3 regions of the Acidovorax sp. KKS102 genome follow, and region 2 is predicted to be linked to each of the others. Evidence: predicted binding sites of a transcription regulator. Region 2 holds the regulator's gene; each other region holds the start of a gene.
What was found. The regulator FNR, encoded in region 2, switches genes on or off when oxygen is low (the NO sensors DNR and NnrR bind a similar motif). The targets are predictions, from matches to a motif close to TTGATNNNNATCAA.

Region 1 (10,601 bases), 1.8 Mb from region 2:
GGCCTGCAGGTGCTGCATTACCGCCCGGGTGCCGAATACAAGCCCCACTACGACTACTTTGACCCCGCCGAGCCTGGCACGCCCAGCATCATCAAACGCGGCGGCCAGCGTGTGGGCACGCTGGTGATGTACCTGAACACGCCCGACAAAGGCGGCGGCACCACCTTCCCCGATGTGCACCTGGAGGTCGCGCCGCAGCGTGGCAACGCGGTGTTCTTCAGCTACGAGCGCCCGCACCCGTCCACCCGCACCCTGCATGGCGGCGCCCCGGTGATCGCCGGGGACAAATGGATCGCCACCAAATGGCTGCGCGAGCGGGAATTTCAGTAAAAACGCCGGTATGCGCTAGTCGAATATGCGCCAGCAGCTACAAAAACAGTAGCAAAACACGTCCCCCTTGGAACCCATACACCCGAAAGACCAGGCCATGAACACGCCAGAACAATCCCAGCTTGGCAAGGCTTCGGCCTATATCGACCAGTACGACGCGTCGCTGCTGTTCCCCATCCCGCGCGCGGGCAAGCGGGCCGAGATCGGCATCACCGGCGCGGCGCCCTTCTTCGGGGCCGACCTTTGGACGGCGTTCGAGCTGTCGTGGCTGAACCAGCGTGGCAAACCGCAGGTGGCGCTGGCGCACATCACGGTGCCCTGCGAGACGCCCAACATCGTCGAGAGCAAGTCCTTCAAGCTGTATCTCAACAGCTTCAACAACACGCGTTTTGCCGATTCGGCCGAGGTGCAGGCCCGCATCCGCACCGACATCAGCGAGGCCGTGTGGCGCGGCGCCGAGCACCCCGCCACCGTGGGGGTGAAGCTCATCGCGCCGGAGCTGTTCGACCAGGAGCCCGTACACGAGCTGGACGGCCTGAGCCTGGACCGGCTGGACGTGGAATGCACGCGCTACCAGCCCGCGCCCGACCTGCTGACGGCCACATTCAACGAAGCGCCCGTGACCGAGACCCTGACCAGCAACCTGCTCAAGAGCAACTGCCTGGTGACCGGCCAGCCCGACTGGGGCAGCGTGCAGATCAGCTACAGCGGCCCGCAGATCAACCAGGAAGGCCTGCTGCAGTACCTGGTGAGCTTTCGCAACCACAACGAATTCCACGAGCAGTGCGTGGAGCGCATCTTCATGGACGTGTGGACGCGCTGCAAACCCATCAAGCTCACGGTGTATGCGCGCTACACGCGCCGGGGCGGGCTGGACATCAACCCCCTGCGCACCAGCCACCCGCAAGCTCTGCCGCGCAACGTGCGCACGGCGCGGCAGTAGGCCTGACCGACCTCGTCAACCGACCGCGTCCGTCAGTTGCGCGCGTCAATCCAGTCGCACCGCAGGGTATGGCGCAGGTGCGCGCGGGTGCGCCAGGCAACGTACTGGCTGGGGACAAAAATGCCGATCAGGCAGACCGGCGCGGCGCAGGGCTCGCCAAAAGCGCAGATGGGAAACCAGCCCACCCAGCCCAGCATCCAGACCGTCAGCACCAGGTCCCACAGGTGGTATTCGAGCGGGTGGTCGGCCTTGTGTGCCACATGCCACTGCTTGATGCGCTGCAGCTCGTCGAGGGTCATGGTGATCTCCCGGAAAACGGGAAAATCACTGTAAGTTACGAGTAAGAATTCGTCAAGGTACGAATGGCTGCGGGCGGCTCGTTGCGGCGCCGCTCACCCCAGCCGGAACACGTCCACCGAGCGGCCCAGCGACACCGCACTCTCCTTGAGGCCCTGGGCGGCGGCGGCCGACTCCTCCACCAGCGCGGCGTTCTGCTGCGTCACGGTGTCAAGCTGGGTCACGGCCTCGTTGACCTGGGCAATGCCCTGCGACTGCTCCTTGGTGGCGCTGCTGATCTGCTGGACCAGCGTGCTCACGCGTTCCACCGCATGGACCACGCCTTCGATGGTGGTGCCGGCATGGTCCATCTGCTGCGCGCCGCTGGCGATCTGGTTCACCGTGACGCCAATCAGGCCGCTGATCTCCTTGGCCGAGCTGGCACTGCGCTGCGCCAGTGCCCGCACCTCGCCCGCCACCACCGCAAAGCCCCTGCCCTGCTCGCCAGCCCGCGCGGCTTCCACAGCGGCGTTGAGCGCCAGCAGGTTGGTCTGGAAGGCAATGCCCTCGATCACGCCCACGATCTCGCTGATCTTGGTGGACGAAAGCTTCATCTGCTGCATGGCCGCCCCCACCTCCTGCACCGCCTGGCCACCGCGCGTGGCGATGTCGCTGCTCTGTGCGCTCTCGTGCGACACCTTGGCGGCTGTCTCCGACGTCTGCAGCACCGTGCTGGCCAGTTGCTCCATGGCCGCGGCGGTTTCTTCCAGGCTGCTGGCCTGCGACTCGGTACGGGCCGACAGGTCCATGCCGCCGCGCGCGATTTCGTCGGCCGATTCGATGAAGTTGCGCACCTCGGTGCGCACGTCGCCCACCACGGCGCGCAGGTTGACCTGGGTCTGTTGCAAGCGCTGCATCAGCGCACCCAGGGGTTGGGGGTAGTCGGTGCCCACCGACGTGGCAAGGTTGCAGGCCGAGATGTCGGATGCGAAGCGGGTGGCGTCGTGCACCCCTTGCAGCACGGTGGCCTGAAAGCGCCACAGCGTCCACCCCGCCCCCAGCACCAGCAGCGCCAGGCGGGCCACCCAGGCGGTAGTGCCCTGCAGCCCCATCACATCGGGCAACAAGGCCAGCAGCACCATCACCGCCAGCAACAGCGCCATGCGGGGCAGCAACGCCATCTGCGCCAGGCGCTGCTGCCAGCCGCGAACCCCGGGATAGCGCACGTTGCCCGAGTCCAGGTAAAAGCTGCTCGCGCCCGATGCCGCCTCATTGCGCATCTGCGCATACAGGGCTTCGGCGGCAGAAATTTCTGCCGCGCTGGGCTTGGTGCGCACCGACATGTAGGCGCGTGGCTTGCCGCCTTCCATGATGGGAGTGACGTTGGCGCGCACCCAGTAGTGGTCGCCGTTCTTGCGCCGGTTTTTCACCAGACCTGTCCAGGGCTCGCCCCGGCCAATGGTGCGCCACATGTCCTTGTAGGCCTCGGGCGGCATGTCCGGGTGGCGAATGATGTTGTGCGGCTGACCGATGAGTTCGTCGTAGCTGTAGCCACTGACGCGCACAAACGCCGGGTTGCAGTGCGTGATCTCGCCCTTGGTGTTGGTGCTGGACACCAGCAGCTCATCACCGGGGTAGTCAAAATTCTGCTGGGTCACTGGCAGGTTGATGCGCATTCGAGGCTCCTGGAAGGCCTGCGGCAGGGGCAGGCAGCGCGGTGTTTTGTTAGACGTTCGTGTAACCGCTTGATACGAATCAAGTCTAACTGCTCACTCCCCCGATTTGCCCCCAAAAGGTGCCGAGTGAAGGATGGCCTGCACAACCCTCCCGAGGCGCACACACCCCAGCCCTACTCCTGTGGCGTCAAAAGAGCTGCCCCGTGTCCCTGTCCACACCCGCCTGCGGCCTGCGCCGGCTGCTCGCAGCTGCGGCACGGGTCTGCGGATCGGGCTCGGGCTCCTCGCCGCGCCGCACCAGCGTGCTGGCCCGCACGCCCAGCAGTCGCAGGCGCTTATCCAGCGGCACGCGCTTGAGGCACTGCCCGGCCAGCTGCCGGATGGTGGCTCCGTCGGCCGTGTAGCTGTTAGCCGTGTGGTCGCGCGTCGCGATCTTGAAGTCGTCGTAGCGCAGCTTGATGCCGATGGTGCGCGCCACATAGCCCTTGCGCTGCAGGTCCTCGGCCACGCGCATGCACAGGTCGGTAAAGATCGCGCCCAGCTCGGCCCGGTCGCGCACCGCGTGCAGGTCGCGGTCAAAGGTGGTCTCGCGGCTCATGCTCACGGGCTCGCTCTCGGTCACCACCGGGCTGTCATCGCGGCCCCAGGCCACGCGGTGCATCCAGGCGCCGGTGGACTTGCCAAAGTGGCCCATCAGCCATTGCTCATCCTGCGCGGCCAGCTGCCCGATGGTCTCGATGCCCAGCCGCGCCAGCTTCTCGCCCGCCTTGGGGCCGATGCCGTTGATCTTGCGCACATTCAGGGGCCAGATCTTGCTCTGCAGGTCTTCCTCGTAAACGATGGAGATGCCGTTGGGCTTGTTGAACTCGCTGGCCATCTTGGCCAGCAGCCGGTTGGGAGCCACGCCAATGGAGCAGGTCAGCCCGGTCCGTTCAAAGATGCTTTTCTGAATGAGCCGCGCCAGCACCCGCCCGCCTTCGCGCTGGCCTCCCGGCACGTCGGTGAAGTCGATGTAGACCTCGTCCACGCCCCGGTCCTGCATCACCGGCGCGATCTCGGTGATGGTGCTTTTGAACAGGCGCGAAAAGCGTCGCACCTCGTCAAAATCCACCGGCAGCACGATGGCCTGCGGGCACAGCTTGGCCGCTTTCATCATGCCCATGGCCGAACCCACGCCAAACTGCCGCGCCGGGTAGGTGGCCGTGGTGATCACGCCCCGGCCCACATAGTCCTTGAGCAGCGGAAAGTCCTCCACCGGGATGAAGCGCCGCTCGCGCTCTGCGGTGCCGTCCGGGCCGCGCAGCAGCAGCTCGTCCACCTTGCGCCTGCCGCCGCCAATCACCACGGGCAGGCCCTTGAGCTGCGGGTAGCGCAGCAGCTCGACGGACGCAAAAAAAGCGTCCATGTCCAGGTGCGCGATGCGGCGCCGCTTGCCGGAAGGGGCAGCCTGCGCAGGGGGGTAGGTCTCAGAAGAATCGAACTCGGTGGCGGTCACACCCGATATTGTGCGGGGCGGCGCCGTCCCTGCGCAGGCGGTGCACTAGCGATTACGCCGCGCGCTACGCTCCCCTACCGCTATGGCCCCCAGCATCAGCACCACACCTGCCATTTGCCAACCGCCCAAGGTGTGCTGAAAGTACACCCAGTCCACCACGATGGCGACCGTCGGGTAGGCAAACTGCAGCACCGCCACCCGGGCCGTCGCGAGCCGGGCCATGCCTGCGTACATCAGGGTGTACGCCAGGCCCGTGTGGATCAGCCCCAGCCCGGCCAGCCATGCCCATGGGGCGCCCCAGGCGGGCCAGCCTTGTCCCAAGGGGGCCACCCACAGCACGGCCGCACCCAGCGCGCATTGCCACCACGCCAGCGCGCCCACCGGCAGCGCCCCCAGGCGCTTGGCAACCACGGTAACGGTGGCCGTGCACAGCGCACCGACCAGGCAGAGGCCCACGCCCACCCAGTAGCCAGACGCATGCCCGGCGCCGGAGGAAGACAGCCCCCCAGCCACGCCCGTGGCCAGCACCAGCCCCACCATCGCGACCAGCACGGACACCACGCGCTGCCGGGGCACGGCTTCTTTGAGCCACCAGGCCCCCAGCAGCAACACCCACAGGGGCTGCACATGGAACAGCACCACCGCCACCCCGGTGGGCACTTGCTGGATCGCCGTGAAAAACAGCCACCAGCTCGCCAGCATCAGCCCGCTGAGCAGCAACACCCACGGCAAAGCCGCCCAGCCCACCCAGAGCGCCCGCCACAGCCCCGACCATGACCGGTGACGCCACGCCATCCACAACGTGAGACCCACGAGACCAAAAGCGCAGCGGAACCAGGTCACCGTCAATGGCGCCGCCTGCGCCTCGTGCACGAACACGCCGATGGTGCCCAGCAGCGCGTTGCCCAGCACAAAGGCGATCCAGCCATCCAGCCGGTGGGCAGACGACAGCCCACGCGCGCTGCTCGCATGGGAAGCGGACGCGGGAACCACGGGGACGGATATGCCTGAAACGGTAGAGGACGACTGCTGCATGCCCGCAGTGTGGCCGCCAGCCGCTGCAATCGAAAGCGCATAATTTACGCGTCAATCATTCGATCATCGAATACATCACCCCAGGGGCAATCCATGAGCTACCGTGACTTGCAACTCGACTGGCTTCAATGCCTGGTGGCGGTGGTGGATGCAGGCTCGCTCTCTGGCGCGGCGGCCGAGGTGCACCGGTCCCAGTCGGCGGTCAGCATGCAGCTCAAGAAGCTGGAAGACGCCGTAGGCCACCGACTGCTGGAGCGCGATGCCCGCAAGCAGCACCTCACGCCCGAGGGTGAAACCCTGCTGGGCTACGCCCGACGCATTCTGGAGCTGCATGCAGAAGCGCACGATGCCCTGAACGGCGACGCCCTCACAGGCCGGGTGCGGCTGGGGGTGCCGGATGACTATGCAGCGCGCTACCTCACGCCCGTGCTCAAACGCTTTGCGCCCCGGCACAGCGCGGTGGAGATTGAGCTGGACTGCGAGCAGTCCACCGCACTCATCCCGCGCGTGGCCAGTGGCGACCTGGACCTGGCGCTGATCTCGCGCGACCACGCACGCCGGGGCACGCTGCTGTTCCATGAGCCCATGGTGTGGGTGGGGTCTGCGCAGTTCGATTTGTGGAGGCGCGACCCGCTGCCGATTGCGGTGTACGAATCGGCCAGCCTGGCGCGGCGCGGCGCCATCCACGCACTGGCGCAGCAGGGGCGCCGCTACAAGGTGGTCTATCACAGCTCCAGCCTGGCCGGACAAATTGCGGCGGTGGAAAGCGGCCTGGCCGTGGCCGCCCTCACCCACTGCAGCGTGCCACCGCAGCTGCAGGTGCTCGGCACCGAACACGGCCTGGGGCCGCTGGCCCCCATGGAGGTCGCCGTCTACCGCAGCCGCGCATCGCGCGGCTCCAAGGCGGTGGACAGCCTGCAGAATCTGCTGGTGCAGACCCTGCGGCAATCCGGTGGCGCCCGCGTGACCGGCTGAACGCCTCAGCGCCTGCTTACGAAAAGGGAGCCTACTTTTTGGAGAGCGCCGCGCTGCGAATGCCCTGCAGCGTGCCCGTGGGCGTGATCGCCTCGGGGTCAATCAGGCAGTGCAGCACGCTGGGCAGGCCGCTGGCGCGCGCACGGGCAAGGGCAGGGGCAAATTCCTCCGTGCGCTCTACCCGCTCGCCATGGCCGCCAAAGGCCTGGGCGTAGGCCTTGAAGTCGGGGTTCTTGAGCTGCGTGGCGCTGATGCGGCCAGGGTACTCGCGCTCCTGGTGCATGCGGATGGTGCCGTACATGGCGTTGTCCAGCAGCACCACGATGATGGGCAGGCCGTATTGCACAGCCGTCGCGAACTCCTGGCCGTGCATCAGAAAGTCGCCGTCGCCCGCGAAGATCACCACCTCGCGCTGCGGCCAGAGACGCTTGCCGCCCACGCCTGCGGGCAGACCGTAGCCCATCGATCCGCTGGTGGGCGCGAGCTGGCTGGCGTAGGTGGTGAAGGGCCAGAAGCGGTGAATCCAGGTGGCAAAGTTGCCCGCCCCATTGCAAAAGATGGTGTCGGCTGGCAACACCTCTTTGAGGTGCTGCATCACCTGGCCCATCTGCAGGTTGCCGGGGATGCGGATGGGTGCCGTGTCGCTCCAGGCCAGGTACTCGGCATGGGCAGCTTCTGTGTGGGCCTTCCATGCCACGGCGGTCGTGGGGCGCACCGTATTGAGTGCCGCTGCAAACGCCGTGGGCGTGGCGTGAATGGCCTGTGTGGGGCGGTAGAGCTTGCCCAGTTCATCCGCATCGGCATGCACATGCACCAGGGGCTGCGCGGGGGTGGGAATGTCGAACAGCTCATAGCCTTGCGAGGGCACTTCCGACAAACGCCCGCCCACCACCAGCACCAGGTCGGACGCCTTGATGCGTGCCAGCAGCTTGGGGTTGACGCCCAGGCCCAAGTCACCGCCGTAGCAAGCATGCGTGGCCGGGAACAGCATCTGGCGGCGGAACGAGCAGTACACGGGAATGGACCACGCTTCGGCAAACGCGGTGAACTCGCGCACCGCCTGCTCGGACCAGCGGCTGCCACCCAAGATGGCCACGGGGTTCTTTGCGGCTTGCAGGCGCTGGGCCAGCTCAGCCATCTGCGCAGCGCCAGGATGCGTTTCTGTCACCTGGTAAGGCAGCGCATCGGCCACGGTGGCGGCCTCGGTCAGCATGTCCTCGGGCAGCGCCACCACCACGGGGCCAGGGCGGCCCGAAGTGGCAACGTGGAAGGCGCGCGAGATCAGCTCGGGCACACGGGCCGGGTCGTCAATCTGCACCACCCACTTGGCCATGGTGCCAAACACGGCGCTGTAGTCCAGCTCCTGAAACGCCTCGCGCCCCATGGCGTTGCGCGCCACCTGGCCCACGAAAAGGATCATGGGCGTGGAATCCTGGTGCGCGATGTGCACACCGGCCGACGCATTGGTGGCACCGGGCCCGCGTGTCACAAAGCAGATGCCGGGCTGGCCCGTGAGCTTGCCCTGCGCTTCGGCCATCATGGCCGCGCCGCCCTCCTGACGGCACACGGTCACGCCAATATCCGCGTCATGCAGCGCATCAAGCACAGCCAAGTAGCTTTCGCCAGGCACACAAAAGAGCTGCTTCACGCCATGGGTGATGAGCTGCTGCACCAGGATCTGGCCGCCGGTGCGCGGGGTGAGGGAGGTAGTATTCATATCAACGGTATCGGATCAGAAATTCAGAACAGGGCCTGGCAGGCGCGCTGGATGCGCGCGCAGGCCTCTTGCAAATCGGCGGTGGAGGCAGCGTACGAGATGCGAAAGTATGGCGCCAGCCCCAGCACCCCGCCGGGCACCACCGCGACATGGTGCTCGCGCAGCAGGTAGGCGCAAAAGTCGGCATCGGTGCGCAGCAACATGCCGCCGGGCGTGGTGCGGCCCAGCACGCCTTCGCAACTGGCAAAGGTGTAGAACGCGCCCTCAGGCACGCGGCAGCGCAGGCCGGGGGAGGCGTTGAGTGCGGCCACCACCAGATCGCGCCGGTCCTGGAACGCTTGGCAGCGCTCGCGCACCACATCTTGCGGCCCCGTGAGCGCCGCCACGGCTGCCGCCTGGCTGATGGACGAGGGGCACGACGTGGCCTGGCTCTGCACTACGGCCATGGCCGCAATCAGCGCCTTGGGGCCTGCGCCGTAGCCCAGGCGCCAGCCCGTCATGGCGTACGACTTGGAGACGCCGTTCACCGTCAGCGTGCGATCGCGCAGCGAGGGCAACACGGCGGCGGGCGTGGCAAACGCGCGGCCGTCGTACAGGATATGTTCGTAGATGTCGTCCGCCAGCAGCCACACCTGCGGGTGGCGCTCCACCACCTCCAGCACCGGGCGCAACTGCTCAGCGCTGTAGGCCGCGCCGCTGGGATTGGAGGGCGAGTTGATGAACACCCAGCGCGTGCGCGGCGTGATGGCCGCCTCCAGCTGCTCGGGCGTGATGCGAAAGCCGTTGGCCTCGGTGCAGGGCACGACCACGGGCACACCGCCCGCAATCAGCACCATGTCGGCGTAGGACGTCCAGTACGGCGCGGGCAGGATCACTTCATCGCCCGGATTCACCGACGCCATCAGGGCGTTGTAGAGGATCTGTTTGGCGCCTGCACCGGCGGTGATTTCGTTGAGCGCAAAGTCCAGCCCGTTGTCATGCTTGAACTTGTGCTGGATGGCGGCCTTGAGTTCGGCCGTGCCATCCAGCACCGTGTAGTGCGTCTCCCCCCGCGCCATGGCCTGCTGCGCGGCTTCCAGAATGTGGGCTGGCGTATCGAAGTCGGGCTCGCCCAGGCCCAGCACGATCACGGGCTGGCCCTGGCGCTTGAGCTGGTTGGCCTCTTGCGTCAGGCGCACGATTTCGGAGACGCATATGGCGCCCAGGCGGTCGGCCGCGCGGAAGGCCGTGGCGGGGATGGGAGCGTTCATTGCTGATAGGTTTCCAGGGGCTTGTCGTTGGGGGTGGCAAACAGCTGGCGCAGCGTAGTGCCCAGCGGCAGGTTCAGGCTCATGTTCTTGGGCGGGATGGGGTTCACAAACCACTTGGTGTAGATCTTTTCCATCTCGCCGGACTGCATCAGCTTGGTGAGCACGCCGTCCACAGCGGCCTTGAAGGTCGGGTCGTCCTTGCGGAACAGCAGTGCAATGGGCTCGGCGCCCAGCGGCTCGCCCACGATGCGGTAGGCCGAGGGGTCCTTGGAGTTGGCAATCATCCCGGCCAGCAGATTGTCGTCGAGCACAAAGGCATCGGCACGGCCGGTCTCCAGCAGCAAGAAGCTCTCGTGGTGGTCCTTGCCCAGCACGGTCTTGATGGGGGCGCCGCCCAGCGCGCGCTCTTGCTTGCGCAGCAGCTGCACGGCGGTGGTGCCGGTGGATGCCGCAATGGTGCGGCCTGCAAGCTGGCTGATGGACTTGAGGTCCGAATCCTTGCGCACCGCCATGCGCACTTCGCTCACATAGGTGGTCACCGCAAAGGCCACTTGCTGCTGGCGCGCGGTGTTGTTGGTGGTGGGACCGCAGCCAATGTCGAGCGTGCCGTTTTGCACCAGGGGCAGCGTGTTCTGCGCCGTCACCGCCATGTATTCGAGCTTGGCGTCGGGCGCGATTTCTTTCAGCACGCGTTCGCACAGCTCGACGTGGTAGCCCACGTATTTTTCATTCGCGCCCAGCGCGTAGGCCATGGGCGGCGAGGTTTCGCGCACGCCCAGCACCACCTTGCCGCTGGCCTTGATCTTCTCCAGCGTGGGCTGGGTGACCGTCTGCGCCAACGCGGGGGCCGTGGCCACACAGGCCAGAGCCAGGCCTGCGGCGAGCGCAGTGAAGGTCTTGCGGG
Region 2 (10,601 bases):
GGAGCCACACGGCCTCCTGCAGGCCATCCAGCCACCCGAGCGATTGGAGATCGTTCACGCCGCAGCCTCGTCAGGGCCGGGACTGACCGCTCGCTCAAAAAAGTAACAGATCCGCTGCCGGGGTGACAGGTAGTCCAACGCGTCACGCGGCAGTTGTGCGGGCTTGAGGCTGCGCCGTATGCCCAGTTCAGGGACAGTTTCCAGATCCAGGATCGGCGCCTCTTCCTTGGGCACCCGTGGGTCGTGCACGATGACCTTGGGCCGCAACGGCCGCGACGAGTTGACCGAGGCCACGATGGCATACCGGTCATTGACCAATTGCACGATGGAGCCGGGCGGGTAGACCCCCATCATGCGAATGAAAGCCCCCAGGACCACCGAATCAAAACGGGCCTTGAGCTGGGCAAAGATGACGGAGAGCGCCTCGTGGGGCGTCAGCGCCGTTACTCCCATGGCCGGGTTGCACATGCGGTCGTACTGGTTGACCAGCGCCAGGACCTGGCTCATGCGCCCCAGATCGGGCCCCTTCAGACGCTGGGGAAAACCACTGCCGTCACACATTTCGTGGTGCCGCGCCACGGCCATCAGCACTGCATCGGCAAACCCCATGCGTTTGGCCAGGGCAACGGATTCCGCCACGTGGGTCTCGTAGCGTGTCCGCTCCATGGGGATCATGGAAGGGGTGGGCTGGCGCAGATTGGGCGGCAGCTTGAGCTTGCCAATGTCGTGGATCAATGCAGCCACACCCAGATCGTGCAGCTCCTCGCTCTTCATGCCCAAGGATCGCCCCAGCAATAGCGATACCACCATCACATTGATCGAATGCAGTCCGTTGCGCTCGCCCACGCCCTCGGACAGCAGCCGGATGACGGAATCGCCGTTTTCCAGCAGTTCTGTCACGCATCCAGAGACCAGCGCCTCCCCCTTGGCCTTGGCCTGGTCCGGGTGTTCAGAGACCGTACGCTCCATAGACTGGTATTGCCGCGTGGCTTCTGAGAAACGCTGATTGCAGGCGGCCAAGGTCCGGTTTTGTGCTTCCAGTAGCTCGCGGCGACGCTGAGCCTCAGGGTCCACGACAGTGGCCGTCCCAGGCCCGGGCGCATCCAGGCCGTTGGGCGGTGGGGCTGTCATCTCGGGCACGCTCCAGGCAGCAGGCACCAGCTCCTGAAGTTCTGGATCGCTCTTTTTGGGGACGTAACGCACCTCGGTCAACCCCAGCTCGCGCAAGGTGGCGATCTGCTCCGACGACGCCACCCGGAAGCTACTGATCGGGAACGGATGGTGCATCCAGCCCACGTCGAGCTGGATGTACATGCCGACACGCAGTTGGCTGATGTCGATGAGGATGGATGAGTTCACGTCAGGCGCACGATACATGGCGACATCAATGCCACCAATAGTTACGCAGATTATCACCAGTTCCAGTGACGTGGCGAAGAACCGACAGGCCGCGCAGCGATCCGGCAACACTTGACTGAAAGCGGGCCTGGCTGGACCGCCCCAGTCCCCGCGACAAAGGCATCGCCCACCTTCCAGCCCCGGGGCGACTGGGGGGATGTGGACGGATCAGCGCCGCCCGCTCAGCGGCACCAGAGTGATGGCTTGTAAATGAGATCCATCCACAACGCCCAGGCAGCGACCGCGCACAGCATGGCGCCTGCGGCCCTCGTGCCCCACTGAGCCCGTGCGAGATTCAGCCGGTTGCGAAGGCTGCTCCAAGCCCAGGGGCCACCCACCAGCCAGACCCCGCTGCCCACGGCAAACAGGGCCATGGTCAGAGCACCTTCCAGCGGCCCTCCACTGAACGCCGCGACCAACAGAGCCGAGTAGAGCAACCCGCAAGGCATCAGGGCCCACAGGCCCCCCGCCGCCATCACGCCGCCTGGCGCTCCGACCAGCGGTCGAACACGCGCCCACACGGAGCGACCCGCCTGCTCCACCCAGGCGGGCTGGCGCGACTGCACCATCATCATGAGCCCCCAGGCCATCACCGCCACGTGCATCAGCGTCCAGGCGGGACGCAGCGCGGTGGTCTGCTGGGTCAGCCATGCCAGACTGTCCATGGCCAAGGCCGCCAATGCACCGGCGCTGGCATAGCCCACCAGGCGCCCCGCATGAAAGGCCACGGTGCGCTGCAGTACGCCGCCACGCGGCGCCCAGCGCACCACCCGCTCGGCACTGCCCTCCGCCAGTGGCGCGCCGCCCTGCCCCACGAGCGCTCCACAGGGCGCGGAGCACATGGCCAGGCAGTGGGACCCGCCAGCGAGTCCCATGAGCAGAGCAGTCCAGCCGACCGTGGCAAGCATAGGTATCAGATGATGCGCGAAAACCGGGCGCGGTTGCGGTCTGCCTGCAGATAGCGGTCAAAAACCATGGCGATGCCCCGCACGAAGAACCAACCGGTCGCAGTCACTTCAATGCCCTCTGGCCCAACGCGCACCAGCCCTTGCTCCTGCATGCCTTCCAATTGGGCCAACTCCGCCGCGAAATACTGGCGGAAGTCGATCAGCCATGCCTGCTCCATCGGCTCGAACAGCAGTTCCCCCTGGCACATCAGGGCCATGATGGCCGCACGGCGCACCAGGTCGTCGCGCGTGAGCGCCAGCCCCCGCACCACGGGCAACCGCCCCTGGTCCAGAAAGTCGTAGTACTCATCCAGCGTCTTGGAGTTCTGGCTGTAGGTTGCCCCCACACGGCCAATGGCCGATACGCCCAGGCCGATCAAATCGCAGTCCGGCTGCGTGCTGTAGCCCTGGAAATTGCGGTGCAGGCGCCCCTGGCGCTTGGCCACGGCCAGTGCATCGGTGGGCAGCGCAAAGTGGTCCATGCCCACGTACACGTATCCAGCATCCATGAAGGCATCGAGCGAGCGCGACAACATGGAGAGCTTGCTCGCGCCCGTGGGCAACTCCGCAGAGATGATGCGGCGCTGTGGCTTGAAACGCTCTGGCAGGTGCGCGTAGGCATACAGCGCGATGCGGTCAGGCCGCAGTTGCGCCACCTGGGCCAGCGTGCGGTCAAAAGACTCGGGCGTCTGGCGCGGCAGGCCGTAGATCAGATCCACATTCACCGAGTCAAAGCCCAACGAACGCGCAGATTCGACCAGCGCAAACACCTGCTCGGCAGGCTGGATGCGGTGCACAGCCTTCTGCACTTCGGCATCAAAGTCCTGCACGCCAAAACTCAGCCGGTTAAAACCCAGCTCAGCCAACAGTGCAAGACGCTCTGCATTGACGGTGCGAGGATCCACCTCGATCGAGTATTCCCCCCCAGGCGCCAGCGTGAAGCTGCGCTTGAGCATGGCCATCAGCTCCCGCAATCCATCATCGGATAGGAAGGTGGGCGTGCCACCGCCCAGGTGCAGTTGACTCACCACCTGTCCTACGCCACAGTGCGCGGTGTGCAGGTCGATCTCGCGGCTCAGGTAGCGCAAGTAGACCTCGGCGCGGTCATGGTGCTTGGTGATGATCTTGTTGCAGGCACAGTAGTAGCACAAGGATTCGCAAAACGGGATGTGCACGTACAGGGACAGCGGCATGGCCTTGGCCAGCGTGCCCGAGCGGCGCTGTTGCAGCGCCAGCACATAGTCTTCCTGACCAAACGCCTCCACGAAACGGTCGGCAGTTGGATAGGATGTATAGCGGGGCCCTGGCACGTCAAAGCGGCGCAGAAGGTCTGGCGAAACAGCAGTCATGGGGAAATTTCCTTGCGTACACCTTGACTGTGCCGTAGGCTCCGGGACATGTCCTTGACCTGCATCAAGTGAACCCGCAAGCGATACGGCGACAATTTGATGAAGGTCAGCCGCTTGCCCGCGCTCTGTATTCAGGTTCGTGTACGGCAAGCGCGATATGCTTGACCGCTAACCCAAGCCCATGTGTCTATGAACCCGCTCACCATCAAAGTCGCCTGCTCCAACTGCAACCTCCGCGAGCTGTGCATGCCCGTGGGCTTGAACGAAGAGCAACTGCAGCGCATTGACGAGGTCGTTGCTGTCCGCCGCAAGGTCAAGCGCGGCGGCACGCTGTTTCGCAATGGCGAGTCCTTCACGTCCCTGTACGCCATCCGCACCGGTTTTTTCAAGACCTGTGTAGCCACCGAAGACGGGCGCGATCAAGTCACGGGCTTCCAGATGGCGGGCGAGATCATCGGGCTGGACGGCATCGTGAACGACCACCATACCTGTGACGCGGTGGCCCTTGAGGATGCCGAGGTCTGCGTCATGCCTTTCGACCGCATAGAAGAACTCTCCCGCGAAGTCACGGCCCTGCAGCACCACGTGCACAAGATCATGAGCCGCGAGATCGTGCGCGAACATGGTGTGATGCTGCTGCTGGGCAGCATGCGTGCCGAGGAGCGCCTGGCGGCCTTCTTGCTCAACCTGGTGCAGCGCCTGCATGCACGGGGTTTCTCGCAATCAGAACTGGTGCTGCGCATGACGCGCGAAGAGATCGGAAGCTACCTGGGCCTCAAACTTGAAACAGTGAGCCGCACCTTCTCCAAGTTTGTGGAAGAAGGCATCGTGGAAGTCAAACAGCGCCATGTGCGCATCCTCGACACCGATGCCCTGCGACGCATTGTGAACAGCCAGCAGACCTGCCACTGATTACGGCCCCTCGTCGGCTGAGAGTCGGGGCCGTACCAAAGTCCGCCGGTCCCTTTTAAAACGGCATGCAGCGCATGCCCGCATGAACGGCGAAAAAGGCTCAGGAGCAAGACGACGATGTCTTGCGGCAATCGTCAGGGCGCTCCCCGTCGGGCACGGGACAGCGGTTGACCTCAAACGGGGACATGGACAGTAGCGTGGTCAATGCGCTGGTGGCCATGGTGATGGCCCAGAACACAAAAAATGCGAGGGTGTACACCCCCTGCCTCGACAGCGCCAGAGGCTGCCCGAACCAGTGCAGGTCCTGGGGGTCCACCATGGCAAAAACCAGCATCTCCAGCACACCCGCCATCAAAAAGGCGGGCCATGCAATCCACATCAGGCGTTGCGTCCACATATAGGTTCTGTCTCCTGGTGCTGCCGGGGTCGCCAGCGTGTGCGACCCTGGGGTTTCAGCGTGGTTGGTCTTGCACAGGGGTGGCCGCATGGTTGCGGGCCTTGAGGGCCGGCGCCAGACTCTTTTCCGGCGCCACCAGTGTCTTGTTGATTTCGATGCCTTGGCGGTAGTAGTCCTCCGCCACCACGGGGTCGGGCCGCGAAATCGCCAGCCACAGCGTCACAAAGCCCGCCACGATCACGATCAGAGGCCCGGCAATCACCAGCCACACATGGCCAAACTTCCACCAGGGTACGGTTGCCGCCGGGGTTGCAATGGCAGGGTTTGAAGACATGGTGCTTTACTCCTCAACAATATCGGTCAAAGTGCGGCCCTGAAGGGCCCCACCGGAATACCGCTCAGCGCGGTACAAGGAACACGGATTTCTCCGTGACATGGGCCGCTGCTCCTACGGCCTGCACATCAAACTGAACGGCGTGCGATCCGGGCGTGGCGGAACCATAAGGAATCTGCAACCGCACGGCCACCCAGCGAGACTCTGCCGCGCCAATGTCCACTTCAGCCTCGGAAGCCACTTCGAGCCCCTCCAGGCCCCGCGCACTGATGCGATAACGCTGCTCGCCCTCGGTGGCATTCATGATCTGCAGCCGGTAAATGTTCTCCAGCTTGCCACCTGCCACGATGCGCGAGAGCGCAGCGCGGTCCCGCACCACATCCACCTTCAGCGGCGTGCGCACCACCAGGCTGGCCAACATGGCCACGCACAGGGTGACCAGCACGGCGCTGTAGATCAGCACGCGGGGGCGCAGCACGCGGCGCAACATCTGCGACTGCGTCCAGTGCTTGGCCACGCCGTTCTGGGTCGAATAACGGATGAGCCCACGCGGGTACTGCATCTTGTCCATCACGGTGTTGCAGGCGTCCACACACAGGCCACAGCCGATGCATTCGTACTGCAAGCCCTTGCGGATGTCGATGCCCACGGGACAGACCTGCACACACAGCGAGCAGTCAATGCAATCGCCCAGCCCCTGGGCTTTGTAGTCGATGTTCTTCTTGCGCGGACCACGCTGCTCGCCACGTTCAGGGTCGTAGGTAACGATCAGCGTATCTTTATCAAACATCGCGCTTTGAAAGCGCGCATAAGGGCACATGTACTTGCAGACCTGCTCGCGCATGAAGCCCGCATTGCCATAGGTGGCAAAACCGTAGAACAGCACCCAGAAAATCTGCCAGCTGCCCTGGAACGCCAGCAGCTCGCTGCCCAGCTCTCGAATGGGGACGAAGTACCCCACAAAAGTAAACCCGGTCCACAGGGCCACCGCGATCCACACCACTTGCTTGAAAAACTTCTTGCGGATCTTCTCGAACGTCCAGGGGCCGTTGTCCAGGCGGAGCCGGGCACTGCGATCGCCTTCGATCTTGTGCTCGATCCACATGAACATTTCGGTGTACACCGTCTGCGGGCACGCAAAGCCACACCACAGACGCCCGGCCACTGCAGTGAACAGGAACAGCGACAACGCCGAAATGATCAGAAGGCCGGTGAGGTAGATGAAATCCTGCGGATACAGCACCAGGCCAAAGATGTAGAACCTGCGAGCCCCCAGGTCAAACAGCACCATCTGGCGCTGGCCCCACTCAAACCACGGCAACCCGTAAAACACCAGCTGTGTGAGAAACACCATGCCCCAGCGCCAGCGCGCAAATAGGCCGCTGATGGAGCGCGGGTAGATCTTCTTTTGCGCTTCGTACAGCGAGATGATCTCGCCCGCAGAAGACGCATCTGCCGCGACTGGCGTAATCGGGATGACCTTGCGAGCCGGCTCGCTGGGTGTGCTCATGGTGTCGCTTTGTGAACGGAGATAAGGCGTAAAAGGGATGCCTTCAAACGGAAACCCGGGCAGTGCGTCTCACGCACCGCCCGGCAGCCAGGTCAACGTGCAGCCACCTGCTTGTTCGACAGGCCCCACACATAGGCAGAGAGTACGCCGATCTGCGCCTCGGTCAACTTTTCGGCCTGTGCAGGCATCTGGTTGACCTTGCCGTTGTTGATCATGGCGGTGATGGCGGCCTCGCCCCAGCCATGCAGCCAGATGTCATCGGTCAGGTTGGGCGCGCCCAGCGCCTGGTTGCCCTTGCCGTCCATGCCGTGGCAGGCTGCGCAGGCGGCAAACTTGGCCTTGCCCAGCGATGCGCGCAGCGAGTCATGGGGGCTGCCCGACAGACTCAGCACGTAGTGCGACAGGTTACGCACGTCTTCCGGGGAGCCCACTGCGGCTGCCATGGGAGGCATGTTGCCGATGCGGCCCTTCTCCAGCGTCTCGCGGATCTTCTCGGGCGTGCCGCCGTGCAGCCAGTCGTTGTCCGTCAGGTTGGGGAAGCCCTTGCTGCCGCGCGCATCCGAGCCGTGGCACTGTGCGCAGTTGTTCATGAACAAGCGCTCGCCAATGGCATGGGCCTGGGGGTCGGCGGCAACGTCTTCAGGCTTCATGGAGGCAAAGCGTGCGTACAGCGGCTCCAGCTCCGTCTTCGCCTTGGCCATTTCGGCTTCGTACTCGCCCTTCTGCGTCCAGTTGAGCTTGCCGGTGAAGCTGCCCAGGCCCGGATAGGCGGCCAGGTAGCCCAGGCCAAAGACGATGGTGATGACGAACAGCCACACCCACCAGCGCGGTAGGGGGTTGTTCATCTCGACCAGGTCCTCATCCCAAACGTGGCCAGTGGTGTTGTCGGAGGTGGCCACCACCTTCTTGCGGCCCGCCATCCAAAGCAGGATGCCACAGGCGATGATGCCGACCAGGGTCAGCGTGGTCACAAAGACCGACCAGAAATTGCTGGTGAAGTCACTCATGGGGTGTTCTCGTTCTGGTGAAGGTCAATCTGTCTCGAAAGGCAGCTGGGCTGCCTCGTCGAACCGGGCCTTGTTGCGGCCTCGGTAGGCCCAGACCCAGATGCCAATGAAGCAGGCCATCGATGCCAGGGTGGCAACGATGCGCATGGTGGTGATGTCCATGGGATATCTCCTTTGCTTACTTGAGCGCACGGCCCATGACTTGCAGGTAGGCGATGAGCGCATCCTGCTCCGTCTTGCCCTTGACCTCGCCCGCCGCAGCCGTGATCTGCTCGTCGGTGTAAGGCACGCCCACGGTGCGCAGGGCCTTCATGTGGGGCGCCATCACTGCGGGGTCCACCTGGTTCTTTTCAAGCCAGGGGTATGCGGGCATGTTGGACTCGGGCACCACATCACGGGGGTTGTTCAGGTGGATGCGATGCCATTCGTCGCTGTACTTGCCACCCACGCGGTGCAGGTCGGGACCTGTGCGCTTGCTACCCCACTGGAAGGGGTGGTCGTACACAAACTCGCCCGCCACCGAGTAGTGGCCGTAGCGCAACGTCTCGGCGCGGAAGGGGCGGATCATCTGCGAGTGGCAGTTGTAGCAACCCTCGCGGATATAGATGTCGCGGCCTGCCAGCTGCAGAGCGTTGTATGGCTCGACACCCTTGACCGCCTCGGTCGTGGACTTCTGGAAGAACAGGGGCACGATCTCGACCAGACCGCCAATGGCGATCACGATCAGGATCAGCACGATCATCAGAAAGTTGTTGGTTTCCACCTTTTCGTGGGTGAAGCCGGTCGAAGCAGATGTGTTGTTGTTGGACATGGGTAAAGCTCCTTCGGACTCAGGCGTGTGCCGCGTTCACGGCAGGGATTGCCACCTTGACCGAACGGCCGGAGATCGCAGTCATCCACACATTCCATGCCATCACGATCATCCCGCCCAGGTACAGCAGGCCACCGGCCACACGGATCACGTAGAAGGGATAGGTCGCCTTCACGCTTTCAACGAAGGTGTAGGTCAGTGTGCCGTCGGGGTTGATGGCGCGCCACATCAGGCCCTGCATCACGCCGGCAATCCACATGGCGGCGATGTACAGCACGATGCCGATGGTCGCCATCCAGAAGTGCAGCTCGATCGCCTTGACGGAGTGCATCTTGTCCTTGCCGAACAAGCGGGGCACCAGGTAGTACAGCGAACCCATCGAGATCAGGCCCACCCAGCCCAACGCGCCGGAGTGCACGTGGCCGACGGTCCAGTCGGTGTAGTGGCTCAGGGCGTTGACGGTCTTGATGGACATCATCGGGCCCTCGAACGTGGACATGCCGTAGAACGACAGCGACACGATCAGGAAGCGCAGGATGGGGTCGTCACGCAGCTTGTGCCATGCACCCGACAGGGTCATGATGCCGTTGATCATGCCGCCCCAGCTGGGAGCCAGCAGGATGAGCGAGAACACCATGCCCACCGATTGCGTCCAGTCTGGCAGCGCGGTGTAGTGCAGGTGGTGTGGGCCGGCCCACATGTAGGTGAAGATCAGCGCCCAGAAGTGCACGATCGACAGGCGGTAGCTGTACACCGGACGGCCCGCCTGCTTGGGGATGAAGTAGTACATCATGCCCAGGAAGCCAGCGGTCAGGAAGAAGCCCACGGCATTGTGGCCGTACCACCATTGCACCATGGCGTCCTGCACACCGGCGTAGGCCGAGTAGCTCTTCATCATGCCTGCAGGGATGGCTGCGCTGTTCACCAGGTGCAGCAGCGCCACGGCCAGGATGAACGCACCAAAGAACCAGTTGGCCACATAGATGTGCTTGACCTTGCGGGTTCCAATGGTGCCGAAGAACACGATGGCATAGGACACCCACACCAGCGTGATCAGGATGTCGATGGGCCATTCGAGTTCAGCGTATTCCTTGCCCTGGGTGTAGCCCATGGGCAGGCTCACCACCGCAGCCGCAATGACCAGCACCCAGCCCCAGAAGGTGAATGCGGCCAGAGGGCCCGCAAAAAGCCGGACCTGGCAGGTGCGCTGCACCACGTAGTAGCTGGTAGCAAACAGCGCGCTACCACCAAAACCAAAGATCACCGCATTGGTGTGCAAAGGTCGCAAGCGGCCATAACTCAGCCACGGAATGCCAAAGTTGAGTTCTGGCCAGGCCAACTGGGCGGCGATGATGACGCCCACCAGCATGCCGACCACCCCCACCACCACGGCCAGGATAGAGAACTGCCGCACGACAGTGTCGTTGTAGTGCGCAGCATTTGTTTTTGGAAAATCCATCGGACACCTCTTTATATTGCAGTAAGAGTTTGTTGCAGTCGCGGCTATCGGGCATTGACACAAGTCAACCGTCTCGGAGAATGCGCTCCCCCTCTTGTTCGACGCTTTCGAACTGGCCGTGGTACACCGCCCACCACAGGCCTCCCAGAATCAGGAGCACCAGCATTACGGACAAAGGAATCAGCAAATAAAGGATGTCCATCAGACGGGCTCCAGTGGGGTCTTCGAAAGATCAAGGGGCGGCTGCGACGTGCCGCCGGCCGTGATGTCGGGGCGCGCAGGCAAAGCAGCTGTTGGCAACGGCGCGCTGGGCGAGCCTGGCAAGGAAGGCAGGTCGCGCGCCAGGCGCGCGGCATTGAGCACCACCAGCAGCGAACTCAGCGCCATGCCCAGCCCGGCCAGCCAGGCGGGCATCCAGCCCAGCACCGCCAGCGGCACACACAGCGCATTGTAGGCAGCGGCCCACCACAGGTTCTG
Region 3 (10,601 bases), 270 kb from region 2:
CGCCTGGCCCGAGCAGCCGCTGCTGCTGTCCATGGAGCAAGGCGGCATCGACTGGCCCAGCTCCTGCCGCAATGGCACCTGCCGCACCTGCCTGGGCCAACTGGTCGAAGGCACCGTGCGCTACGCCATCGAATGGCCAGGCCTCACGGCGGAGGAAAAGGAAGAAGGCTGCGTGCTGCCCTGCGTGGCCTACCCCATGTCGGACGTGGTGCTGCAGGGCAGCGCCATCTGATCTGCGTCAGGCGCCGCGCCTTTCAGAAGCCAAGCAGGCCCCGGTGCACTAAAATCCTAGGCTTTGGGGGCCAGGGAGCCTCTGCATGAATGACGCGGCGTGTGCGCTGCGGATCGGGATGGGTTGCAAGGCGCAAAGCACAGCAATAGCGGGGCTATTGCGAGCATTTGCAACGCAGCAGACCGCCCGAGACCGCAGATGCACGCGGTGCGATGATTCATGCAGAGGCTCCCCAGCTCCTTTGACGTGCGGCAGCGCCGCATCGCATGTTCTTTGGGGCGGTTTCTTGGGGGCACACCAGCTGCCTTCGGCCACGGGGACCTGTGCTGCAGCACGCCGCCAGCTGGCAAGCCGCCAGAGGCTCCCACAGAAAGCCCCAACCTTCCATGAACACCCCCCTCACCCCCGTGCCGATCTCGCCTGTCGAGGACATCGTGGCCGAGATGCGCGCCGGGCGCATCGTCATCCTGGTGGATGAAGAAGACCGCGAAAACGAAGGCGACCTCGTCCTGGCCGCCGACCACGTGACGCCCGAGGCCATCAACTTCATGGCCCGCTTTGGCCGGGGCCTGATCTGCCTGACGCTCACGCGCGAGCGCTGCGAATTCCTCAAGCTGCCGCCCATGGCCGCGCGCAATGGCACGGTGTACAGCACCGCGTTCACCGTCTCCATCGAAGCGGCAGAGGGTGTGACCACCGGCATCTCGGCCGCCGACCGCGCCCGCACCGTGCAGGTGGCGGTGGACCGCAACAGCCAGCCCAGCGACCTGGTGCAGCCCGGCCACATCTTCCCGCTGCAAGCGGTGGACGGCGGCGTGCTGATGCGCGCGGGCCATACCGAAGCCGGTTGCGACCTGGCCGCCATGGCAGGCTGCAGCCCCGCATCGGTGATCTGCGAGATCATGAAGGACGACGGCACCATGGCCCGTCTGCCTGATCTGCAGCTGTTTGCGGCCGAGCGAGGCCTCAAGATCGGCACTATTGCCGACCTCATCGAATACCGCAGCCGCAACGAGTCGCTGGTCGAAAAGGTCGGCACGCGCACGCTGCACACAGCCTATGGCGAGTTCACCGCCCACGCCTTCCGCGACCAACCCAGCCAGGCCGTTCACCTGGCACTGGTCAAGGGCCAATGGAGCGCCAACGACGTGGTGCCCGTGCGGGTGCACGAGCCGCTGTCGGTGTTCGATGCGCTCGAAGTCAACCGCTCCATGCACTCGTGGGGCCTGGACACCAGCCTGCAATACCTGGCCAAACAGGGCAAAGGCGTGGCCGTGCTGCTGAACTGCGGCGAAAGCGCCGCGCAACTGCTGGCGCAGTTTGAAGGCACCGCCCGCTCCGCCCAGGCGCCCGAGCGCGGCCGCATGGACCTGCGCACCTATGGCGTGGGCGCGCAGATCCTGCGCGAATGCGGCGTGCACAAGATGGCGCTGATGGGCCAGCCACGCCGCATGCCCAGCATGACCGGCTACGGCCTCGAAATCACCGGCTTCATCCCCAAGGAATAAAAAATATGTTTGGCGCAGACAAAGGCACCGCAGACAAACTGGACGGCAAGAAGCTGCACATCGGCATCGTGCAGGCCCGTTTCAACGAGAGCATCACCAACACCCTGGCCGCCGCCTGCCGCGCAGAGCTGCTGGCCCTGGGCGTGCAGGAAAAGCACATCAAGCATGTGCTGGTGCCCGGCGCACTCGAAGTGCCCGTGGCCCTGCAGGCCATGGCCGAGAGCGATGAATACGACGCGCTGATTGCGCTGGGCTGCATCATCCGGGGCGAGACCTACCACTTCGAGCTGGTGGCCAACGAATCCGGCGCGGGCGTCACGCGCCTTTCGCTCGACTACCAGATTCCGATTGCCAACGCCATCATCACCACCGAAAACATGGAACAGGCCATCGCCCGCCAGACCGAAAAGGGTGTGGACGCGGCCCGCGTGGCAGTGGAAATGGCCAACCTGCTGGACGAACTGTCATGAGCGAAAACACCCCCACGCCATCGTCGGCACGCCCACCCAAGCAGAGCCGCACCGGCCTCAAGAGCACCGGCACACGCAAGGCTGCCTCCAAGTCCAACCGCAGCCGCGCGCGCGAATTCGCGTTGCAGGCGTTGTACCAACACCTGGTAGGCGGCAACGACGCCACGGCCATCGACGCGTTCACGCGCGACCTGGCGGGCTTTCACAAGGCCGACTCGGCGCACTACGACGCGCTGCTGCACGGCTGCATCGAGCACGCCGCCAGCATGGACGCACTGATCACCCCGTTGCTGGACCGCAAGATGGCCGAGATCTCGCCCATCGAACACGCCACCATGTGGATCGGCGTGTACGAGTTCCAGAACTGCCTGGATGTGCCCTGGCGCGTGGTGCTCAACGAGTGCATCGAACTCGCCAAGGAGTTCGGCGGCACGGACGGCCACAAGTACGTGAACGCCGTGCTCAACGGCCTGGCCCCGAAGCTGCGCGCAGTGGAAGTGGCCGCCGACAAGGCCGCAGGCGGGGGCGCTGCCTGACCCTGCCCTGCCCCGCGGCCGCCCTGCCCATTGAACCGGGGCGGCCTGGTTTCATTTCTTTCTACGCCCTCACGCCACCACGTCCACAAGGCGCCCGGTCGGGGCAGGATGCCATTCCATGAAGTTTTCCACGCGCGCCGAGCGCATTGAACCGTTTTATGTGATGGAGGTCGCCAAGGCTGCACAGGCCCTGGCCCGCGAGGTGGCCGGCACGCGCGAACCGATGATCTTCCTGAACATCGGCGAGCCCGACTTTACCGCCCCGCCCCTGGTGCAGGAAGCCGCTGCCCGCGCCGTGCAGAGCGGCGCCACGCAGTACACCAATGCGCTGGGCCTCGATGCGCTGCGCGAACGCATCAGTGGCTGGTACCAGAGCCGCTTCGGCGTCAACGTGCCTGCGCGCCGCATCGTGGTCACAGCGGGCGCATCGGCCGCGCTGCAGTTGGCGTGCCTGGCACTCATCGAGTCGGGCGACGAAATTTTGATGCCCGACCCCAGCTACCCCTGCAACCGTCACTTTGTGAGCGCAGCAGAAGGCAAGGCCGTGCTGCTGCCCACCACGGCGGCAGAGCGCTACCAGCTGAGCGCCGACAAGGTCCGTGCGGCGTGGAATGACAAAACGCGTGGCAGAACTGGAAAAACGCGGGGCGTGTTGCTGGCATCGCCATCCAACCCCACGGGTACTTCGATTGCGCCCGATGAGCTGCGCCGCATCCACGACGTGGTGCGTGCGCACGACGGCATCACGATGATCGATGAGATCTACCTGGGCCTGTCGTACGAGGAAGAGTTTGGCCACACGGCGCTCGCCATCGACGACAACATCATCAGCATCAACAGCTTCAGCAAATACTTCAACATGACCGGCTGGCGCCTGGGCTGGATGGTGGTGCCCGAGGCCATGGTGCCCGTGGTGGAACGCCTGGCGCAGAACCTGTTCATCTGCGCCAGCACCGTGTCGCAGCATGCAGCGATGGCCTGCTTCGAGGCCGAGAGCATTGCCGAATACGAACGCCGCCGTGCCGAGTTCAAGGCGCGGCGCGACTTCTTTATCCCAGCCCTGCAGTCGCTGGGCCTGAATGTGCCCGTGATGCCCGATGGCGCCTTCTATGCCTGGGCCGACTGCACGCAGGCTGCGCAGCGCCTGGGTGTCCCTTCGGGCAAGAACTGCAGCTGGGACTTAGCGTTTGAGCTGATGCGCCGCGCGCACATTGCCGTCACGCCAGGGCGCGACTTTGGCACGGCCGAGCCCGAGCGCTTCATCCGTTTCTCAACCGCCAACTCCATGGCGCAATTGCAGGAGTCCGTGGAGCGGCTGCGCAAGCTGCTTGGATGACCAAGGCGAGCGACCCCACGATGGCGTTTGAATTTCCGATCCGGATCTACTGGGAGGACACCGATGCCGGTGGCATCGTGTTCTACGCCAACTACCTCAAGTTCTTCGAGCGCGCACGCACCGAATGGCTGCGCTCGTTGGGCGTGGGCCAACAGCAGTTGCGGGAACAAACCGGCGGCATGTTTGTCGTAACCGACGCGCAGCTGCGCTACCACCGCCCCGCGCGGCTGGACGACGAACTGATTGTTACTGCCGCCCTGCAAAGCAGTGGCCGCGCATCGTTGACAATAGTGCAGCAGGCGCTCCTGAAACCAGAGCACATGACCGACCAGCCCCCGACCTTGTTGACCGAAGGCACCATCCGCATCGGATGGGTGGACGCAGCGACCATGCGCCCCGCCAGAATTCCCAGCACCCTCCTGGAACAACTCACACCATGAATTCCCAAAACATGTCCATCATCTCCCTGGTGCTGCACGCCAGCTGGGTGGTGCAACTCGTGATGCTGCTGCTGCTGGGCGTGTCGGTGGCCAGCTGGGCCGCCATCTTCCGCAAGCTGTTCGCCCTGAAGCGCGTGAAGACACTGAACGAGGACTTCGAGCGCGAGTTTTGGTCGGGCACCAGCCTGAACGACCTCTACGCCGCGGCTGCACAAAACGCCAAGCAGGCCGGCCCCATGGAACGCATCTTCGCCAGCGGCATGCGTGAGTACCAAAAGCTGCGCGAACGCCGCATCACCGACCCCGGTACCTTGCTGGACGGCGCCCGCCGCGCCATGCGCGCGAGCTTCCAGCGCGAGATGGATGTGGTCGAGTCCAGCCTGTCCTTCCTGGCCTCGGTCGGCTCCGTGTCGCCGTATGTGGGCCTGTTCGGCACCGTGTGGGGCATCATGCACGCCTTCACCGGCTTTGCCGGCATGGAGCAAGTGACTCTTGCCACCGTGGCCCCCGGCATCGCCGAGGCGCTGGTCGCCACCGCCATCGGCCTGTTCTCGGCCATCCCGGCCGTGATCGCCTACAACCGCTTTGCACGCGACATTGACCGCGTGGCCACGCACCAGGAGACCTTCATCGAAGAGTTCTCCAACATCCTGCAGCGCAACCTGGGCGCCCAGCCCGCGTCCACAGGCCACACGGCCTCGGGCCACTGATCCGGGAGGCGCCCCATGCCCGCCATGGCATCCCGCGGCCGAGGCCGCCGCACCATCAACGAGATCAACATGGTCCCGTTCATCGACGTCATGCTGGTGCTGCTCATCATCTTCATGGTGACGGCGCCCATGCTCACACCCGGGGTGGTCGATGTGCCCAGCGTGGGCAAGAGCAAGAACATGCCCAAGGTGGTGGCCCAGGTCATCGTCAACAAGGACGGCACGCTGCAGTTCAAGACCCCCGAGGCCACGCGCAGCCTGAACCAGCGCGAGATCGGCGACGCCGCCAGCCGCTGGCAAAAGGTCCAGGGGCCCGAGAGCGCCGTGGTCATCAGCGCCGACAAGGGCGTGCAGTACGAAACCGTGGTGAAGGCGATGGACGCCCTGCAAAAGGCAGGCGTGCAGCGCGTCGGCCTTTCGGTCAAGCAAGGCGGTTGAACCGAACCCGCCCGGCACCGCTCAGACGCCCATGCACGCACACACCGACCGCGATCAGTTTGCCCCGCCCCGCCCACCGGCGCGCCTGCGTGCCATCACGCTGGCGGTGCTGGTGCATGCGGTGCTGATCGGTGCGCTGACCTGGGGCGTGAACTGGAAGAACACGGCCGACCAGCCCGCCGTAGAGGCTGAGTTGTGGGCCGCTGTGCCCACACAAGCAGCGCCACGCGCCGTGGAGCCCCCACCACCTCCGCCGCCGCCCCCCGTGCAACAGGCCACCCCACCCGCCCCGCCGCCACCGCCGGTGCGGGCCGCAGAGCCGCCGCACACGCGCGAGGCAGACATTGCCATCGAGCGCGAGAAGAAGCGCCTGGAACAGGAAAAGAAGGCCCGCGAGCAGCAGGAGCTGCGCGAGAAGCGGGAGCGCGAGCGCAAGGAAGAAGAGCGCCGCGACCGCCTGGAGCAAGAGAAGAAAGAGCGCCAACAGAAGGAACGCGAAAAAGAAAAGGAACAGCGCGAAAAGCAGCCTGCCGAACAGAAAAAGGTCGAGCAGGACAAGCAGAAGAAGTTGGCGGAAGACAAGCGACGAAAGGCCGAGGAAGCTGCACGCGAAGCCAAGGAAGCAGATGCCCGCCACCAAGCAAATATCCGGCGTATGCAGGGCTTAGCTAATGCTACTGGTGGTGAAACGACCACCGGGACAGCCCTAAACAGTTCGGGACCATCTGCCAGCTACGGCGGTCGGCTTGCTGCGGCGGTCAAGCCGAACATCGTCTTCACGGAAAATGTTGCGGGCAATCCTTCAGCTGAAGTGGAAGTTCGCGCAGCCCCTGACGGTACGATAACTTCCCGGCGCTTGTTGAAATCCAGCGGAGTAAGAGCCTGGGATGAAGCTGTTCTACGTGCCCTAGACAAGACAGAGCGCCTACCAAAGGACACGGATGGTCGGGTACCACCCCAATTCCCTATGGTCTTCCGGCCCAAGGACTAAGCTCCATAAAAATAAAGCGCCCGGCAGAACCGGGCGCTTTATTTTGGTCTTTTACGCCTGTAGCGCCAGTGGAACATGCGCTACAAGCTATACATTCGATAGCAATTCGCCAGCATGCATCAGCGGTCACGCCGCTCCATGCGGCGGTTCAGGTTCAGCGCGCCCAGCGTGCAGGCCACACCCGACAGCAGATACACCGTCACCGCCAGCAAACCGAACTGCGACGACAGATACAGAGCCACCAGCGGAGCAAACGCTGCGCCGATGATCCAGGCCAGGTCGGCCGACAGGGCCGCACCGGTGTAGCGGTACTGGGGCGAGAAATTGGCCGTGACGGTGCCCGATGCCTGACCGTACGACAGGCCCAGCAGCACAAAGCCCAGCAGCAGGAACATGGTGCTGCCCACTTCGCCGGTGTTGAGCAGCACCGGCGCCATGAAGCTGAACACGCCGATCAGCACGGCCATGCCGCCCAGCAGCTTGCGGCGGCCCAGGTGGTCCGACAGCCAGCCCGACACCATGATGGCGCCCGCCGCGAGGAACGCGCCGACGATCTGCACGCCCAGGATCTGGGTGACTGGCTGGTCGGAGTAAAGCGTGATCCACGACAGCGGGAAAACCGTGACCAGGTGGAACAGTGCAAAGCTGGCCAGCGCTGCAAAAGCGCCCAGCAGCACGTTGCTGCCTTCGTCGCGCATGACGCGGTTCACCGGCACGGGCTGCAGCTCACGCTCCTTGAGCAGTTCAGAGTACGACTGCCCCACCACCAAGCGCAGGCGTGCAAACAGGGCCACCACGTTCACCGCAAAGGCCACAAAAAACGGATAGCGCCAGCCCCAGGCCAGAAACTCCTGCACCGTGAGGCTGCTGTACAGATAGGCAAACAGGCCGGCAGCCAGCACAAAGCCCAGCGGTGCGCCCAACTGGCCGATCATGGCGTACCAGCCCCGGCGCTCCTTGGGGGCCGACATGGCCAGCAGCGACGGCAAGCCATCCCACGACCCACCCAGTGCCAGCCCTTGGCCCACACGCAGGATCAGCAAGGCCACGATGGCGGCAGTGCCCGCATCCTTGTAGCCCGGCAAAAAGGCCATGCCTACCGTGCAGACGCCCAGCACGAACAGCGCAATGGTCAGCTTGGTGCCCCGCCCCCAGCGCCGCTGGATGGCCATGGAGATGGCGGTACCTACCGGGCGCACCACAAAGGCGACGGCCAGCAGCGCAAAGGCCATCAGCGTGCCGTCCAGGCGCGACAGGAAGGGAAACAGGAAGGACGGGAAGACAAGAACGCAGGCGATCCCGAAAACGAAGAAGTCGAAATACTCGGACGAGCGTCCGATGATCACGCCCACAGCAATTTCGCTGGGGGTGACGTCTTCATGCGTATCAGCCCGCGAGAGAGAGGCGGCGCTTTCGTGAAAACCGGCCGCAGGGTAAGTGGCAGTGGCGGGGCTGCTCATGAACATGGCTCCTTGACGTTGTGTAGCGAACTCAGACCGTTCCGTTCTACACGCAACTTCTGTGGGCCACAAGTGCGGTTTCACTATGCCGGCTGCAGGAAATGTCCTTCAAAGCCCTCAAATGCACCACATTGGTGCAAAAAAAGCCTGCGCGTTTGACCTTGGACAAAATGTCCAATCGACAAAAAAGCTAGCGCTAGTACATTCGCACACATCCCGTTATCCGCGTTTACCCTGAAACGCATTGATCGCGCTCTTCACATGCTCAAACTTCCCCAACTTCGTGGGCCCACCTGGCTGCTCGCCCTGACAGCGCTGGGTAGCCTGGCAGGCTGCAGCAAGGCTGTCGTGCTCAACCCGGCCGGTGACGTCGCGGCCCAGCAGGGCCAGATGGTCATTACCGCCACGCTGCTGATGCTGATCATCATCGTGCCCGTGATCGCGCTCACCCTGTTGTTTGCCTGGAAATACCGCCAGGGCAACACCGAGGCCGAGTACGACCCCGAGTGGCACCACTCCACCACGCTGGAGCTGGTGATCTGGACGGTGCCGCTGCTGATCATCATTGCGCTGGGCGCCATCACCTGGATCGGCACCCACAAGCTGGACCCCTACCGGCCTCTCGACCGCATCGACGCGCAGCGCGCCGTGCCCGCCGATGTGAAGCCGCTCGAAGTGCAGGTGGTGGCCATGGACTGGAAATGGCTGTTCTTCTACCCCGAACAAGGCATCGCCACCGTCAATGAAGTGGCCGCCCCGGTGGACCGCCCCATCCTGTTCAAGCTGACGGCCACGTCCACCATGAACGCGTTTTACGTGCCCGACCTGGCCGGCATGATCTACGCCATGCCCGGCATGCAGACCGAGCTGAACGCGGTGATCAACAGGCCCGGCGTGTTCCACGGCATGTCGTCGCACTACAGCGGCGCGGGCTTCTCGGGCATGACGTTCAAGTTCCACGGCCTGAGCAATGAAGACTTTGCCCAGTGGGTGCAGAAAGCCAAGACCGAAGGGAAGCCGCTCGACAAGGGCACCTACCTGAACCTGGTCAAGCCCAGCGAACGCGACCCGGTGCAGCGCTTTGCCTCGGTGGAAGAAGGCTTGTACGACAAGGTACTCAACCGCTGCGTCGAAGACGGAAAGATGTGCATGCACCACATGATGGCGATTGATGCCCAGGGCGGCGACGCCTATGTGCGCGCCATGGGGTTGAACCTGCCCCAGGACGTCTGCACCGTGCAAAACGCCGCCCAGGTGGTGGCCGCACTCGAATCCCGCAACGCACCGGCCTCCGCATCCGGCGCCAGCATCCGTCAATGAGCTTCCCTATGACCTCCGAAACCCTTTCTCCATCCCACTGGGCGCTGGGCCGCCTGAGCTGGGACGCCGTGCCCATGGCGCACGAGCCCATTGTGTTGTGGACCTTCATTGCCGTGGTCCTGGGCGGCCTCGTCGTCATGGCGGGCATCACCAAGTTCCGCCTGTGGGGCCCGCTGTGGCGCGACTGGATCTGCAGCATTGACCACAAGCGCATCGGCATCATGTACATGATCCTGGGCCTGGTGATGCTGCTGCGCGGCTTTGCCGACGCGGTGATGATGCGCCTGCAGCAGGCCATGGCCTTTGGCGACAACATGGGCTACCTGCCGCCGCACCACTACGACCAGATCTTCACCGCCCACGGCGTGATCATGATCTTCTTCGTGGCGATGCCGCTGGTCACCGGGCTGATGAACTACCTGGTGCCGCTGCAGATCGGCGCGCGCGACGTGTCCTTCCCGTTCCTGAACAACTTCAGCTTCTGGATGACCACGGCCGGCGCCGTGCTGGTGATGGTGTCGCTGTTCCTGGGTGAGTTCTCCACCTCTGGCTGGCTGGCGCTGTCCAACCTGGGGGCGCAGAGCCCGAGCACCGGTCTGGACTACTACATCTGGGCGCTGCAGATCGCCGGGGTGGGCACGACGCTCTCGGGCATCAACCTGATCGTGACCATCATCAAGATGCGCGCACCCGGCATGAGCCTGATGAAGATGCCCGTGTTTACCTGGACGGCCCTGTGCACCAATGCACTGATCGTGGCGTCCTTCCCCGTGCTGACGGCTGCGCTGGTGCTGATGTCGCTGGACCGCTACGTGGGCACCAACTTCTTCACCAACGAGCTGGGCGGCAACCCCATGCTCTACGTGAACCTGATCTGGATCTGGGGCCACCCAGAGGTGTACATCCTGGTGCTGCCCGCCTTCGGCGTGTTCTCCGAAGTGGTCGCCACCTTCAGCAAAAAGCGTCTGTTTGGCTACACCTCCATGGTGTACGCCACGGTGTGTATCACCATCCTGTCGTACCTGGTATGGCTGCACCACTTCTTCACCATGGGCTCGGGCGCGAGCGTGAACACCTTCTTCGGTATCACGACGATGATCATCTCGATCCCCACGGGCGCGAAGATCTTCAACTGGCTGTTCACCATGTACAAGGGCCGC

Region 1: the regulator FNR is predicted to act here: its motif matches at 3,295-3,308, upstream of C380_RS07050 (PAS domain-containing methyl-accepting chemotaxis protein).
Region 3: the regulator FNR is predicted to act here: its motif matches at 8,277-8,290, upstream of cyoA (ubiquinol oxidase subunit II).

What each region holds. Positions count from the first base shown of each region.
Region 1 covers NC_018708.1:1,551,448-1,562,048, reverse strand. The annotation lists gene C380_RS07065 (2OG-Fe(II) oxygenase) at 1-330, shown strand, start outside; gene queF (NADPH-dependent 7-cyano-7-deazaguanine reductase QueF) at 428-1,273, shown strand; gene C380_RS07055 (hypothetical protein) at 1,306-1,572, opposite strand; gene C380_RS07050 (PAS domain-containing methyl-accepting chemotaxis protein) at 1,666-3,225, opposite strand; gene C380_RS07045 (DNA polymerase IV) at 3,413-4,630, opposite strand; gene C380_RS07040 (DMT family transporter) at 4,766-5,713, opposite strand; gene C380_RS07035 (LysR family transcriptional regulator) at 5,849-6,730, shown strand; gene C380_RS07030 (thiamine pyrophosphate-binding protein) at 6,762-8,447, opposite strand; gene C380_RS07025 (pyridoxal phosphate-dependent aminotransferase) at 8,471-9,697, opposite strand; gene C380_RS07020 (amino acid ABC transporter substrate-binding protein) at 9,694-10,601, opposite strand, start outside.
Region 2 covers NC_018708.1:3,391,307-3,401,907, forward strand. The annotation lists gene C380_RS15530 (EAL domain-containing protein) at 1-58, opposite strand, end outside; gene C380_RS15535 (HD-GYP domain-containing protein) at 55-1,359, opposite strand; gene C380_RS15540 (sulfite exporter TauE/SafE family protein) at 1,581-2,306, opposite strand; gene hemN (oxygen-independent coproporphyrinogen III oxidase) at 2,312-3,694, opposite strand; gene fnr (fumarate/nitrate reduction transcriptional regulator Fnr) at 3,884-4,606, shown strand; gene C380_RS15555 (hypothetical protein) at 4,707-5,003, opposite strand; gene C380_RS15560 (FixH family protein) at 5,059-5,337, opposite strand; gene ccoG (cytochrome c oxidase accessory protein CcoG) at 5,402-6,847, opposite strand; gene ccoP (cytochrome-c oxidase, cbb3-type subunit III) at 6,940-7,854, opposite strand; gene C380_RS15575 (CcoQ/FixQ family Cbb3-type cytochrome c oxidase assembly chaperone) at 7,879-8,016, opposite strand; gene ccoO (cytochrome-c oxidase, cbb3-type subunit II) at 8,033-8,665, opposite strand; gene ccoN (cytochrome-c oxidase, cbb3-type subunit I) at 8,685-10,124, opposite strand; gene ccoS (cbb3-type cytochrome oxidase assembly protein CcoS) at 10,189-10,326, opposite strand; gene C380_RS15595 (cation-translocating P-type ATPase) at 10,326-10,601, opposite strand, start outside.
Region 3 covers NC_018708.1:3,657,815-3,668,415, forward strand. The annotation lists gene C380_RS16800 (2Fe-2S iron-sulfur cluster binding domain-containing protein) at 1-232, shown strand, start outside; gene ribBA (bifunctional 3,4-dihydroxy-2-butanone-4-phosphate synthase/GTP cyclohydrolase II) at 619-1,740, shown strand; gene ribH (6,7-dimethyl-8-ribityllumazine synthase) at 1,746-2,210, shown strand; gene nusB (transcription antitermination factor NusB) at 2,207-2,746, shown strand; gene C380_RS16820 (pyridoxal phosphate-dependent aminotransferase) at 2,865-4,082, shown strand; gene ybgC (tol-pal system-associated acyl-CoA thioesterase) at 4,103-4,522, shown strand; gene tolQ (protein TolQ) at 4,519-5,232, shown strand; gene C380_RS16835 (ExbD/TolR family protein) at 5,248-5,670, shown strand; gene tolA (cell envelope integrity protein TolA) at 5,702-6,661, shown strand; gene C380_RS16845 (MFS transporter) at 6,781-8,121, opposite strand; gene cyoA (ubiquinol oxidase subunit II) at 8,383-9,441, shown strand; gene cyoB (cytochrome o ubiquinol oxidase subunit I) at 9,450-10,601, shown strand, end outside.